Regions from separate parts of the Cobetia sp. PDI-12MA genome, predicted to be linked through region 1. Evidence: predicted binding sites of a transcription regulator. Region 1 holds the regulator's gene; the other holds the start of a gene.

Region 1 (7,167 bases):
GGTACGCGCCGCACGCTGGCGCACGGTGAATGAACCGAAACCGATCAGTGAGACGTCATTGCCTTTGGCCACGGTATGAGTGATCTCGTCGAGAATCACGTTCAGTACCTGACTGGCCTTGTCCTTGGATAGATCCGCACGCTCGGCGATGGCCGCAGCGAGTTCTGGCTTGCGCATGAAAAGCCCTCCTGGTTTGGCATTCTGCACGGGCGGCCAAGCCGCCGTTTCCATTGTTGTTCTTGCACTTGCTAGCGGTGGCGTATGGCGGCGACGCAATCCGCTCTCGGCAAGCTTTGCCGTATCAAACCTGTCGATGGCAGCAATCTGTCAGACCACGCCCGCCGAGCAGCATGTCTGACGGAGCATTCACTATCGTGCCTGACCGCGCTGGCAGCAAGGGATTTACGACCATCGATCATGGCATCGCCTAGCCTAGCAACGGCGGCGCCTGCCGCGCTAGCTCGACTTTCCTGCGAACGGCGGCGCCTGTCAACGCATATCCAATCAAGCGTTCGTTCATATCCAGTGCACGCGCTTCGAGATCATCGCCGTCACCATTGATTTCCCAGCGCGCCACGGCCGAACGCGGCGGATAGGCCACCACCGGCAAGACCGGTGTCTTGACCAGCACCGGCCACGCCTTCCAGTCGAGCACGCTCGGCTCGCCACACAGGTTGGCCGCCAAGGTGCGCGCAGCCATCTGCAGCGGCTGGACATACATGGCATTGACGCCCTCGACACTGACGCAATCGCCCAGCGCCCAGATATACGGCTGGGAGGTGGCCAGGTGGCGGTCGACACGGATGCCATCGCCGCCGGCACTCAGACCCGCGGCCTGCGCCAGACGAATGCGCGGCGCCAAGCCGGTCGCCAGCAGAACCACGGAGCCCGTCAGGCGACGACCGCTCTGCAGGCGCACCTCGACTGGCGCAGCCTGGCGCTCGGCCTCCTCGCCTGAGCTGGCGGCGATGGTCTCGACCATCTCGCCCTGGCGACGCGTCACACCGAGCCCATCCAGCGCCGCACCCAGACGCTGCCCCAGTGCTTGCGGCAGCAATCCATCCAGCGGAGTTTCCTCCGGCGCGACCAAGGTGACGCGGTGGCCGGCCGCCGTCAGATCATTGGCGTATTCACAGCCGACCAGTCCGGCACCGACAATCACCACATGCCCGTCTTCTCCGCGCTCGCGGGCCCTCGCCAGCGTCGCGCAGAAGGCCGCATAGTCATCGAGGTCATTGATGCTCTGCACGCGTGAGGCCACTTCCGCGGCGACGGGGAAGGGACGACGCGGCGCCGCGCCGAGTGCCAGCACCAGCTCGTCATAGGCCAGACACTCCTCGCCCAGCCATAGCTGGCGGGCATCACCGTCGATGGCAGTGACGCGTTGATGGGTACGCAGCTCGGCATTCAGCTCGTCTGCCAGCGCCACCGGCGCCTGACGCGACAGGTCGGTGGCCGACATCTTCTTGGCGAAGGCGGTGGACAGCATCGGCTTGGCATAATCGTGGCCACTGTCCTGGCTGATGAGGATCAGCCGGCTATCCTTGTCACGCGCACGCAGCGCGCGCGCCAGACCAATGCCCGCCATGCCGGTACCAATGATGACAAGGGTGCGAGGGTCGCGCATGGCACCATCTCCTGAGATCGATCCGAGGGAAGCGCTGATGAAAGAGCGCCAGCAGCGTCCGTCATGAACGCCGATGAATGCGCCCAGCATACCAGCCCGCCTGCAGTGCAGGCATGCCTGAGCGGGAGGCCTTGCCGCTCGGCCATGCTAGACTCGCCATTTCGTCATCCTGACAGGGAATTCACCGTGGTCCGATGCCCAGCAGGCGAGCCTCATCGCGCAGCGCTCACGCCACAGACCTCCACCTGTGAGGCACCTCATTCGTCAGCCGAGAACCCGTACCAACCTGTGCCTCGCTGGCCTTCGCCCACGCGCGCCGTACCCACGGCTTCGGCGGCGGTGCGCCGTCATTGGCAGCCGGCTGCCGCGCTGCAGGGTGTCATGCCGGCCGGCTGGTGGGCGTGGCTCTCCTCGACGGACTCGCTGACACAGCGCCTTGCCAGCGCCATGCAGCAGCAGGATGAACGCGCAGGTCAGCCCATCCAGGGCCTGCGCGTGCGCCTGCTGCTTCAGGACACCGGCCCCGCGCGGCTTGATGAAGCACGCCTGCTGGGCATCGGCCCACGCCGGCATGTCTGGCGACGCGAAGTGGCGCTCTGTCATGGCGATACGCCATGGGTGATCGCACGCTCGCTGGCGGCGCTGGACCTGGCCCACGGTCATCGCCTCTCGACGCTGGGCGAGCGCTCGCTGGGCCATTGGCTGTTTCGCCAGCCCGACCTGATACGCAGCGCCATCGATATCAGCCGCGCCCCGCTGGTGCTTTCGAGCTCCAGGCCGCTGGCCCGCACCACCAGCCTGTGGATGCGCCGCTCGATGTTCTCGCATGGTCGCTTCAAGGTGCTGGTGCAGGAGGGCTTCACGCCAGCCTTCCAGCACGCGCTGCAACTGACCTGAGCCGTGCGGCCGACTGGCCTCGTTTCCCTCTCTTCCCTTGCCCACTACCACCCGCCCAGGAGCCCCGATGACCGCGTCATCCACTTCCGCCGCTTCGCGTCCTTCCAGACTGGCCGACTACCTCGCCCTGACACGGCTGGACCGCCCCATCGGCACCTGGCTGCTGATGTGGCCGACCCTATGGGCACTGTGGCTGGCGGCAGATGGCATCCCCGAGCGCACGACCCTGCTGATCTTCATCGCCGGGGTCTACCTGATGCGCGCCGCCGGCTGCGTGATCAACGACTACGCCGATCGGCATTGGGACAAGCATGTCGAGCGCACGCGTGACCGACCGCTGACCTCGGGCCGCATCTCGGAGCGCGAGGCGCTGACACTGTTCGGGGGGCTGGTCGCGGCCGCCTTCGTGCTGGTGTGCTTCACCAACCTGACCACGGTGCTGCTGTCGATCGTCGCCGTGCTGTTGGCAGCCAGCTACCCATTCATGAAGCGCTTCCATCATCTGCCCCAGGTAGTGCTGGGCGCCGCCTTCGGCTGGGCGATTCCGATGGCCTTCGCCGCGACGCTGGAGGAGGTGCCGACCTACGGCTGGTGGCTGTTCGCGGCCAACCTGATGTGGACGGTGGCCTACGACACCGCCTATGCGATGGTCGATCGCAACGACGACCTCAAGGTGGGCATCAAGTCCACCGCCGTGCTGTTCGGGCGTGCCGACAAGCTGATGATCGGCCTGTTGCAGCTGGGCATGCTGGTGGTGTTGATCGGCATCGGCCTGCAGCTGGCGCTGGGCATCTTCTACTGGCTGGGGCTGGCTGCCGCCGCCGTCACCTTCGTCTGGCAGCAACGTCTGATCCGTGAGCGTGAGCGTGCGCCCTGCTTCCAGGCGTTCCTCAACAATCATTGGACGGGGCTGCTGATCTTCGCCGGTATCGCCCTGGCGACCTGGCCGATGAGCTGACTCCTGCATAAATATTCGCATTATTTAATTTAAAGCTATCCCTGCCCCCGGTTGCTCCCCAGCCCACGATTCATGCCTGCCTGCCGCGCCTCCAAGGCGGCTGGCAGGCTTGCGTGCAAGCTGCCATGCTGGCAGTTGTCATCTGGTTGTCATATAAGCGGGTTGTAATCGTCATCGACTTGTCATTCTGGCGCGTGCGCCGACTGCTGCATGGGATCTAGCGATGAGCTCCAAGACCGTACTGATTGTCGACGATGAATCCTCGATTCGCGAGATGATCGCCGTCGCCCTCGAAATGGCGGATTACCGCGTGCTGGAGGCAGACAATGCCCAGGACGCCCACGCCATCGTCGTCGATGAAAAGCCCGATCTGCTGTTGCTGGACTGGATGATGCCGGGCACCAGTGGCCTGGAGCTCGCGCGGCGTCTCAAGCGAGACGAGACCACCTCGGAACTGCCGATCATCCTGTTGACCGCCAAGGGCGAGGAAGACAACAAGATTCAAGGCCTGGAAGCCGGTGCCGACGACTACATCACCAAGCCCTTCTCGCCACGCGAGCTGGTCGCCCGTCTCAAGGCCGTGCTGCGTCGCACCACCCCCAAGGGGGTCGAGGAGGCAGTGGAAGTCGAAGGCTTGATGCTCGACCCGGCCAGCCACCGCGTCACCGCCCACGGCAACTCACTGGATGTCGGCCCGACCGAATATCGCCTGCTGCAGTTCTTCATGACGCATCAGGAGCGTGCCTACACCCGCAGCCAGCTACTCGACCAGGTATGGGGGGGTAACGTCTATGTCGAGGAGCGCACCGTGGACGTGCACATCCGCCGCCTGCGCAAGGCGCTGGGCACAGGCCATCAGCATCTGATCCAGACCGTCCGTGGCACCGGTTACCGCTTCAGCGCTCAGGCCTGAGGGATTCATGCGCTATTGGACCAACGAGCTATGGCGCCTCGGCTACCTTGCCGGTGGCTTCGGCCTGATCGGTGGCCTGCTGGGCCATCTGGGCTGGGGCCTGGCGCTGGGTCTGGCGCTGTATCTGTTCGTCCATCTCAAGCACTTGAAGAGCCTCTATACCTGGCTGATCACCAATCCCCATGAAGAGCCACCGCCCGGCGATGGCGTGTGGGGAGACCTGCTCGATCGTCTCTACCGCTATCAGAAGGGCCAGCGTCAGACTCAGGAGCGACTGCGCAGCATCCTCAACCGTATCCAGGAATCCTCCGAGGCCATGCGCGACGGCCTGGTGATGCTGGACAACCACGGTGACATGGAATGGTGGAACAGCGCTGCCGAGCAGCTGGTCGGTCTCAAGGCCAGCCACGACCGCGGCCAGCACATCACCAACTATCTGCGTGACCCCGCCTTCATCGACTACTTCAATCGGCTGGCCTACCGCGAGCCGCTGACGCTGCAGTCGCCGCTGTCTGACAACCTGACGCTGCAGATTTCCATCACCCTGTTCGGTGACAACGAACGTCTGGTCATGCTGCGTGACGTCACCCGCCTCTATCGCCTGGAAGAGATGCGCCGCGACTTCGTGGCCAATGTCTCCCATGAACTGCGCACGCCGCTGACGGTACTGGCCGGCTATCTCGAGACCTACTCCGATTACGCCGATGACCTGCCACCGCGCTGGCAGCGTGGGCTGGGCCAGATGAAGAGCCAGACCGACCGCATGCAGCACCTGGTCGAGGACCTGCTGACCCTGTCACGCCTGGAAACCGACGAGCTGTCCGACAACGGCCGCTGCATCGACATGAGTGCCCTGCTCGGCCATATCCGCGACGACGCCGAAGGCCTGTCCCAGGGACGCCACACCTTCTCCATCGAGGCCGATGCCAGCCTGTCACTACGCGGTGAGGAGCAGGAACTGCGCAGCGCGATCTCGAATCTGGTCTTCAATGCGGTGCGCTACACTCCCGAAGACTGCCATATCACCCTGCGCTGGAAGGCGGATGACCAGGGCCTGCTGGTCGAGGTGGAAGATGACGGGGATGGCATCGACCCGGTCCACCTGCCGCGTCTGACCGAGCGCTTCTACCGCATCGACAAGGGCCGCAGCACCGCCACGGGAGGCACCGGTCTGGGGCTTGCCATCGTCAAGCATGTGCTGATTCGCCATCAGGGCCATCTGGAGATCGACAGCCACCCCGGCGAGGGTGCGCGCTTCCGCTGTCACTTCCCCGACGAGCGCGCCTGTCAGACGAGCGCTCCCCGGACCAGCAGTGCGCTAGCCCGGTGATGTGCTGACTCCGTGATGAGCTGAGCCGGAGGCCAGCCCAACGCGGAACACCCCGCAGCCACCTCGAAAGGAGGCGACTGCGGGGCGTTTCTTTTGGTCCGCCAGACGACGCTGCGGCTACCTCAACGACAAACCAGTACAGCGATGAACCAGCTGCGACAGGCTGTCTCAACGACGCGGCGCCGGCAACTGACGGTAGTGGCTCTGCCACATCAGTACCGCCCCGGCGACAGCGCCCGGAATGAACAGCAGATTGGCCAGAGGCACCAGCGTCATGACGAACACCGCGGCGCCGAAGGTCAGTGAGGGCCACCAGCGCGCCTTGAGGCGCTGCTTCATGTCACCGAAGCTGACCTGATGGTTGTCCATCGGGTAGTCGAGGTACTGGATCGACATGCTCCAGGCCGAGAACAGCCCCCACAACAGCGGCGAGAGCAGGTTCAGACCCGGGATGAAACCGATGATGAACAGCGCGATCATGCGCGGGATGAAATAGCCCAGCTTGGCCATTTCACGTCCCAGCGAGTCGACGCCGATCTTCATCAGCCCACGGTCATCGTCAATCAGTGTGCCATCCAGGCGATGCTCGACCTTCTCGGCCAGAATGCCGTAGAAGGGCGCGGCGATCAGGTTGGTCACCAGGCTGAAGGTGAAGAACACCACCAGCAACAGACTCACCACCAGCAGCGGCCAGATCAACCAGCTGAGCCAGTCCAGCCAGGCCGGCACCTTGAGCATCCAGTAATCGATCCAGCCACCGAACTGGTTGAACAACACCCACAGCGTGATGCTGTAGAGCACCAGGTTGATCGCCAGCGGTACGAATACGAAGCGGCGCAGCCCCGGGGTATAGACCATACGGGTCCCGCGGACCAGCGCCGATACGGCATCAATCATGCGACGTCCTCGTCATCTCAAAAGAACCGGCCAGCCAGCAGACTGACCGGAGCCACACCCTAGCACTCCCGCCTGCGCAGCGCAGCTGTCGGCCGCATGAGACTGCTCGCGCTCCCATGACGCAATCGCCCCGCGGCCTGCCGATGGGCAGGTGCGGGGCGAAGCATCGTGCAGAAGTCTGCGGGCGTTGCGTCACACCCGGGAGTTCAGCTCACTTCTTGTCCAGGTCCTGCGGCTTCAGGTCATGGGTGTCGGTATGACGCACGTCCACGCCCTTGACCAGGAAGATGACGTACTCGGCCAGGTTGTCGGCGTGGTCACCGATACGCTCCAGCGCACGCAGAATCCACATCACATTGAGCACCGGCGTGATCTGGCGCGCGTCTTCCATCATGAAGGTCATCAGCGAGCGCATGGCACTTTGATATTCCAGATCCACCGAGGCATCTTCACGCAGTACCTTGAGGGCAAGGTCGGTATCGAAGCGCGCAAAGGCCGTCAGGGAGTCACGCACCATGCTGCGCACGTGCTGGCTGAGGTGTCGC
Region 2 (7,167 bases), 230 kb from region 1:
CGTTGACGAGACTCAGGTTTCCGCTACGCCATTAGCCGGTGGTGACAATATTCGCTGAGAAAACTGCTACCCATGGCTGTCAGCAATGCCGAGAGCGGGACGAGCTGTCCTATCGGGCGCCAGCAGGCCCCCCATCAAGGTCGCTTTCAGTGGCAGGGGGAGCGGGAGTGAAGAGGATGTGACCGGGGAGTGACGCAGGGGCAAGGAGAGGGAGCCACAAGAAGAAGTAGCGGCAAGGAGAAGTAGCGGCAAGGAGGGTGCGGACAGAGATAGAGCAGAGCGGACAAGAGAATAGAGCGGACAAGAGCGGGTAAGCAGAGGAGGGTAGGTCGAGGAGAGAGGTGAGGAAGGAGAGGAAAACGGAGAAAAACGCAGCGCTGCTCACCAACAGCGCTGCGGGCGCTCGACAACCGGCGCGGCTAGATCAGCCGCTGGTGCGTCAGGTCTTGCCAGGCGGCTTCGATGGGCCATGCCAGCGGCTGACGCAGGTGTTCCGGCAGCGCCATCAGGGCGGCCGCGGGACTGTCGTGTTCGCGCATGCGCAACCAGCAGTAGGCCCAGGCGCAGGCATCATCCGGCCCCTGCGGCACCGGGCGTGCCGGCATCTGCATCAACAGGAACAGCGCTGCCTTGGGCGCCCACAGCGGCGCACCTCCCTCGACGGCCCACTGTTCCAGTGTCTCGCCATCGGGGTTGCTGGTGGGCTGGCCAAGACTTGCGACGCGCGCGGTATCAGCCAGCAGCACGGCGAGGCGCTCGCTGTCGCCACGGCCATGGGTCAGCCAGGCGCGCAACAGACCGGGCAGCCCGCGCTGGGCCTGTGGGTAAAAGGTGTCTTCAGACATGCACAAAGCCTTATGCTGTAGTTGGTCCACAGGTATTCTTCTCGCCGCCAGAAGGCGGTGTGAGTCGAGCGCACTGCTCGCGTTGCCTGCCAAATTTGCCCGCCACAGGGAGACTCCATCTTGCCATTCGATTTCATCACCCCGCTCGATCGACGCCAGTACCCTTCCCAGAAGTGGGATCGCTACGCCTCGGACGTCATGCCCCTCTGGATTGCCGACATGGACTTCAGCGCCCCGCCCGCCGTGACACGAGCGCTGGCCGAGCGAGTGGCGCACCCGGTCTACGGCTATGCTAAGCCGTCGGAGAGCCTCGATGACAGCCTGTGTGACTGGAGTCGCGAGCATTATGGCTGGGAGGTGCCGCGTGACGCCATCGTCTGGCTGCCGGGCGTGGTGCCGGCCTTGCACCTGGCCAGTCTGGCATTGACCTCTCCCGGCGCGGGCGTGGTCACGACGACCCCGATCTACCCGCCCTTCCTCAAGGTGGCCCAGAAGACCGGGCGACTGGCGCAGATGGCGCCGCTGGCAGAGCCCGAGACGCAAGGCGGCCCCTGGCGTCTGGACCTGGAGGCCCTGGAAGCGGCCATCACGCCCGAGACCGAGCTGCTGCTATGGTGCCACCCGCACAATCCTACCGGCCGCGTCTGGCGCGAGGAAGAGCTCGAGGCGCTGGCGGAGCTGGTCGAGCGTCACGATCTGCTGGTGGTCTCCGATGAGCTGCATGCCGATCTGGTGGTGGACCCGACGGCCCGCCATATCCCGCTGGCCAGCCTGAACGAACGACTGGCGGCGCGCTGCGTGACCCTGTGGGCGCCCTCCAAGACCTTCAACACCGCTGGGCTGACGTTCGCCTGCGCGGTGATCACCGACCCCAGGCTGCGTGCACGCTTCACCGGCGCCGCCAATGGCTTGATGCCCGATACCAATGTGCTGGGCATGGCCGCGACCGAGGCGGCGTGGCGCGAGGGTGAGCCGTGGCGTCAGGAGTTGCTGAGCGTGCTGCGTGACAACCTCGATCTGCTGGAAAGCCATGTGGCACGCTGGGACGGCGTCAGCATGTCGCGCCCGCAAGCCACCTATCTGGCCTGGTTGGATATGCGCAAGGCAGGGCTCGGGGAGTCTCCGCAGCAGACGCTGCTCGAGGAATGCGATGTCGCGCTGTCGGATGGCGCCGACTTCGGCTGGCCGGGCTTCGTGCGCTTGAACTACGGCACCACGAGTGTGCAGCTGGAGAAGGCGCTGCAGCAGATGGATGAGCGCCTGCAGAAAGACTGAGGTTGGCGAAGGGATCGAGGGGGCGAGCGAAGCGGCCAAGAAGGGTAGTCGACAGAGCCGGAGTTGATCTGGGTCAGCCTGCAGCGTTTCGTTGGCAGCTATCGCTCATTGCAAACTTGAATTGAGAATCATTATCGTCAACTCTGAAGCTAGGCCGCTCATCGGGAGGGGCTTGTCATCAGGAGATGCGACGATGAGACATGAGGTGGCAGAGACGCCGCGACAGGGGCGGCCAGCAAGCAGGGATGCAGGCGCGACGGCCTGTCGTGAATGGTGTTGTCAGGGCGGAAGCCTGCGCCTGGCGCGTTCGTCGCCGCCATCTTCCCGCTGCCGTGCTCCCGCGGCGTCATCTGCTGCCCCGCCTGCGTCAGGCGCCGTGATGTCCGCGGGCCATGAGCTTGAGGTGGACTTTCCGCCCAGCGTGCGCGAATCGCGTGCCCGTCCCTCGCTTCTCAAGGGCTGGAGCCGTCGTCGTTAGTCCTTGAGTCGGCGCGACGGCTGACCATCAATGACAAGGCCCCGCTTCCTTGACCGGAGGCGGGGCCTTGTCGTCTGCGTGTCGTGTTCAACTCATTGCTACGATCAGCGCACCAGCACGATCAGTACATCAGGGCGAACAGTTGGCGACGGAAGCGCACGGTCAGCTCATGGGTCGCCCCAAGGGCGTCGAAGACGCGCAGCAGCGTCTTGCGTGCCAGATCATCGCCGTACTGGCGGTCGGTCTTCACCAGGCTGATCAGGGTATCCAGAGCCAGCTCGTAGTGGCCATCCGCCAGATCGCGCATGGCGCGTTGGTAGCGGGCTTCACTGTCGTCCCGCTCGATCATGGCCTGCACCTCTTCGGGAGACGGCGCCTCGGCGATGAAGTCGATGCGCGCACGTACGCCACGCGCCTGGGCGCCATCACGGTCTTCCGGCTTGAGGGAGTCCAGCAGTTGGCGGGCCTCTTCACCATTGCCCTCGGCAACCAGCACCGAGGCGAGATGGATGCGGTATTCCGGTGTCTCGGGAGATTCCTGCGCCAGCTGTTGATACAGCGTCTTGGCGGTGACGAGGTCGCCGTTTTCCAGTGCAGTGGCCGCCTGCTCCGCGAGGCTGGGGCCTGCCCCGGCCGCCGGCTGGACCTTGTGCTGCTCGAGGAACTGGCGAATCTCGGCTTCCGGACGTGCGCCGGTGAAGTTACCTGCCAGGCCGCCCTGGATGACCAGCTTGACATCCGGCACCGAACGCACACCCAGCTGGGCGGCGATGTCCTGTTGCTCCTCGGCGTTCAGCTTGGCAAGGATGAAGCCGCCCGCATATTCACGCGCCAGCTTCTCGAGGATCGGCGTCAAAACGAGGCAGTGCTCGCTCTGCGGCGACCAGCAATCCAGCAGTACCGGCACTTGCTGTGAGGCTTCCAGCACCTGCTGAAGATTGCTCATGTCCACATCGATGATGTAGGTATTGGCGTCTTCTGCCTGGCGCGGTGCACTGGCGGCACCGCCGCCGACTACCCCTTGTGGCTGGGTGGCGGTGGTGTCATTGCCGGTCAGTGGCTGGCCGGTATTGGGATCGATGATCATGGTGCATGCCCCGAAATTCTGTCTGCGATTCAAGGCTCGCGCGCGAGCCGGTTGGCCTGATGATGCGGCCCGTCGCAGTGGAGTTCAAGGCGCTGCCGGACACTTCCTCGCGCGATCGCCTCGGGCGCGTCGGTTCACGGCAGCAGGGTGTCGCCGGCCAGGCTGGCGATGCAGGCGGCTTCGCTCTCGCTGAGCGGCATCACGGACAGGCGTGCGCGGCGCACCAGGTGGCTATCCGCCAGCTCGGGCCGGGCCTTCAGGCGCGCGATGGGCAGGGAGTTGCGCAGCGGGCGAAGGTAGCTCAGGCGCGGGGCGACCCAGCGCGGAGGCTTGCCGGCATCGATATCCGCCACCTGACGTGGGTCGAAGCCCTTGTGCTCGGGGTCACTGGCCGTCGGGTCGGGCAGGGCGAGTTCGCTGACGATGGCAAGCCCGACCACTGCAGGTACCTTGCAGCTGGAGTGCTGGATGAGCACGACATCACCGAGCTGCATCTCGCGCAGGAAGTTGCGCGCCTGATAGTTGCGAACGCCATCCCATAGCGCCGGTGATTCGCGGCGCAGGTCATCCAGCGAGAAGGCATCGGGTTCGGTCTTGATCAGCCAGTGGCGCATGCGGCACTCCCTTGGGGCTTACGTGATGAGTGTGAAGGCGATGGGCGTTGAGAAAGGGACAGGCGAGGTCCGGGCGCTGGCCTCAGCGATATCCTCGCACAGGAATTTCACGCATACGAAAAAGGCCTGATGCATGGCATCAGGCCTTTCGAATTCTTGGTAGCGGGGACCGGATTTGAACCGATGACCTTCGGGTTATGAGCCCGACGAGCTACCAGACTGCTCCACCCCGCAACACTGGGTACTGCCTTTGCTCCAACTCTGACGCATCAGAAGTTGGTAGCGGGAACCGGATTTGAACCGATGACCTTCGGGTTATGAGCCCGACGAGCTACCAGACTGCTCCATCCCGCAACATCACGTTGGTGTCTGACTGGCAATCACCTTGATAGGCAACGACTTGTCAGTGGTAGCGGGGACCGGATTTGAACCGATGACCTTCGGGTTATGAGCCCGACGAGCTACCAGACTGCTCCACCCCGCATCAACGTGGGGCGTAGTATAAGGATATACAGTGCTGCGTCAACCGTTATCCCGTAATTGACGCAAACTTCTCGTGCCCGGTGAGTCGTCACCAACCCGTCTACGCATCTCGAGCGATTATCGGCATCTCGTGTGAGAGATCTGCTACATACATTCCCGCTGCATCCTGTCCATACTGAGAGTGACGCGCCTCGCACAGGCGGATGGCAGGCGTCACAGAGTGCACGATTGTCATCAGGCTGTTAGAGACACGGGTCATTGTTGTCGTTGCAGGCATTCTCGTTTTCTCAGGGCGGGGGTGTCCGCAGATTTGTCAAGCTGTGCCCAAGCCAAGGACACAGGACGTTCCAGGATTAGGGAGACACAATAAGATGACACAAACAGCACCCGTCGCATGGGTTACCGGTGGTACCGGTGGCATTGGTTCCGCCATCTGCCGCGAGCTGGCGAACCAGGGGTATCAGGTAATTGCGGGTTACAGGAACAAGGAAAAGGCAGAGGGGTGGCTATCGGAGCAGCGCGCTGCCGGGTTCGAGAACATCGCACTGTCCGGCATCGAGCTGGACAACTTCGAAGCCTGTCAGGCAGGCGTCAACGAAATCCGCGAGCGCTTCGGTCCGATCGCGGTTCTGGTCAACTGCGCTGGCATCACGCGTGATACCTCCATGCGCAAGATGAGCTATGAGCAGTGGCGCGAAGTCATCAACTGCAACCTCGACAGCGTCTTCAACACCTGCCGTGCCGTCATCAATGACATGCTGGAGCACAAGTACGGCCGCATCGTGAACATCTCCTCCATCAATGGCCGCAAGGGCCAGTTCGGCCAGGTCAACTACTCGGCCGCCAAGGCGGGCATGCATGGTCTGACCATGGCGCTGGCGCAGGAAACCGCGACCAAGGGCATTACCGTCAACACCCTGTCGCCGGGCTACATCGCCACCGACATGATCATGAAGATCCCCGAAGAGATCCGTGAATCAATCCGCGAGACCATCCCGGTCAAGCGTTATGGTCAGCCGGATGAGATCGCGCGTGCGGTCGCCTTCCTGGCCGACGAGAAATCCGGCTTCATCACCGGTGCCAACCTGGATATCAATGGCGGCCAGTTCATGGGCTGATGCTCTGCGCTGGAGTGAGCCAGTGCAGGGTCGGCACTCGGCTCCGCCTGGCGAGAGAATGAAAAAGCCCCCGTCTCGACAGAGGCGGGGGCTTTCCGTTGCCATGGTTTCAGTCTTGCGAGTGCATCATCACAGGTTCAGACGTCAGCGCTTCAGGCGTGCTGACTCAGTGATTGAACAGCGCATCGAAGCGCGGCAGTTCGGTCTGCCAGGCGTCCCAGTCCAGCGGCCCGTTGGCGAGCAGCGCATCCAGCACCTCATCCAGCTCTTCTTCACGCTCCATGCGCTCACCCAGCTGCTGGTTGATGCGCGCGACCTGCACGGTCAGGCGGCGTGACTCATCTTCGCTGCCCAGCGGGGCCTCGAACAGAATGGCCAGGTGAACACGCAGCTCGGCCAGGCGCTCGTTGGCGGCGCTGCAGTTGCTCGGCAGGGCCTGACGCATCTGGTTGCGCGCCGCATTGGCCTGGCGGCTGTTGTCGTCGAAGGCCGAGGTGTTCGGCAGCTCGACATCCTGCACGTCGCCGTTACGCGCGCTGGCATCCGCCACGGCGTGCTGTTCGAGCAGGTCACGCCATTGCTGCCATTCCTCGCGCAATTGCAGAGCGTGCAGTTCGTCCAGACGCTGCTCGCGACGCTTGAGAATGCCGGTCCAGCGACGACGCATGCCGTCGCCCCGCTTGCCGCGCGGTAGCGGGCCGAGGGTGTCGGCTTCCTTCAGGGCGTCATCAAGCAGGGCGGCGTCTTCCAGCGTCTCCGGCTCCCAGCTGTCGAGGCGCTCGATCAACGCCTGCCACTGATCCAGGCGTGCCTGCTCGCGGCTGTCGCGGTCTTCGCGGTCCTGATCGCGTGCGGCGAAGATACGGTCGCACGCCGCGCGGAAGGCGGCCCACAGGCGTTGTTCTTCGCCCTTTGGCGCGCGGCCCATCTCGCGCCAGCGACTCTGCAGGGCCTTGGCCTGTTCGGCGCGGGCACGTGCCGGCGTGTCCTCATTGGCCAGCGCCTCGACGGCCTCGACCAGAGCCTGCTTGGCGGCGGCGATCTGACCCGCGCGGCTGTCGATCAGCCCCTGCAGTGCCGTCAGCGCCTCGCCGAAGCGGTGTGACAGCTGGCGACCGGGGCCTGCGGGCACCGGCGTGTGGCGACGCCATTCCTCACGGGCGCGATCGCGAATCTGGCGCAGGGAGTCGGGGTCGGCATCGTCCATGGCGTTACCGTTGAGCGATTCAAGCTGCTCGCAGAGCGCTTCACGCATGGCCAGGTTGAG

Evidence for each region. The regulator PhoB, encoded in region 1, activates phosphate uptake and scavenging genes when phosphate is short. The targets are predictions, from matches to a motif close to TGTCATANNNNTGTCANA.
Region 2: phbB (acetoacetyl-CoA reductase) is a predicted target of PhoB. The motif match lies at 5,012-5,029, and genes of this name have one in related genera.

Annotation. Positions count from the first base shown of each region.
Region 1 covers NZ_CM183351.1:3,961,400-3,968,566, forward strand. The annotation lists gene AC5WNI_RS16780 (HU family DNA-binding protein) at 1-177, opposite strand, end outside; gene AC5WNI_RS16785 (NAD(P)/FAD-dependent oxidoreductase) at 428-1,627, opposite strand; gene AC5WNI_RS16790 (chorismate--pyruvate lyase family protein) at 1,916-2,524, shown strand; gene ubiA (4-hydroxybenzoate octaprenyltransferase) at 2,592-3,482, shown strand; gene phoB (phosphate regulon transcriptional regulator PhoB) at 3,706-4,395, shown strand; gene phoR (phosphate regulon sensor histidine kinase PhoR) at 4,403-5,725, shown strand; gene cysZ (sulfate transporter CysZ) at 5,894-6,622, opposite strand; gene phoU (phosphate signaling complex protein PhoU) at 6,834-7,167, opposite strand, start outside.
Region 2 covers NZ_CM183351.1:3,730,700-3,737,866, reverse strand. The annotation lists gene AC5WNI_RS15765 (hypothetical protein) at 420-845, opposite strand; gene AC5WNI_RS15760 (MalY/PatB family protein) at 966-2,120, shown strand; gene AC5WNI_RS15755 (tetratricopeptide repeat protein) at 2,720-3,685, opposite strand; gene AC5WNI_RS15750 (EVE domain-containing protein) at 3,820-4,299, opposite strand; tRNA gene AC5WNI_RS15745 (tRNA-Met) at 4,457-4,533, opposite strand; tRNA gene AC5WNI_RS15740 (tRNA-Met) at 4,577-4,653, opposite strand; tRNA gene AC5WNI_RS15735 (tRNA-Met) at 4,707-4,783, opposite strand; gene phbB (acetoacetyl-CoA reductase) at 5,154-5,900, shown strand; gene AC5WNI_RS15725 (DUF349 domain-containing protein) at 6,067-7,167, opposite strand, start outside.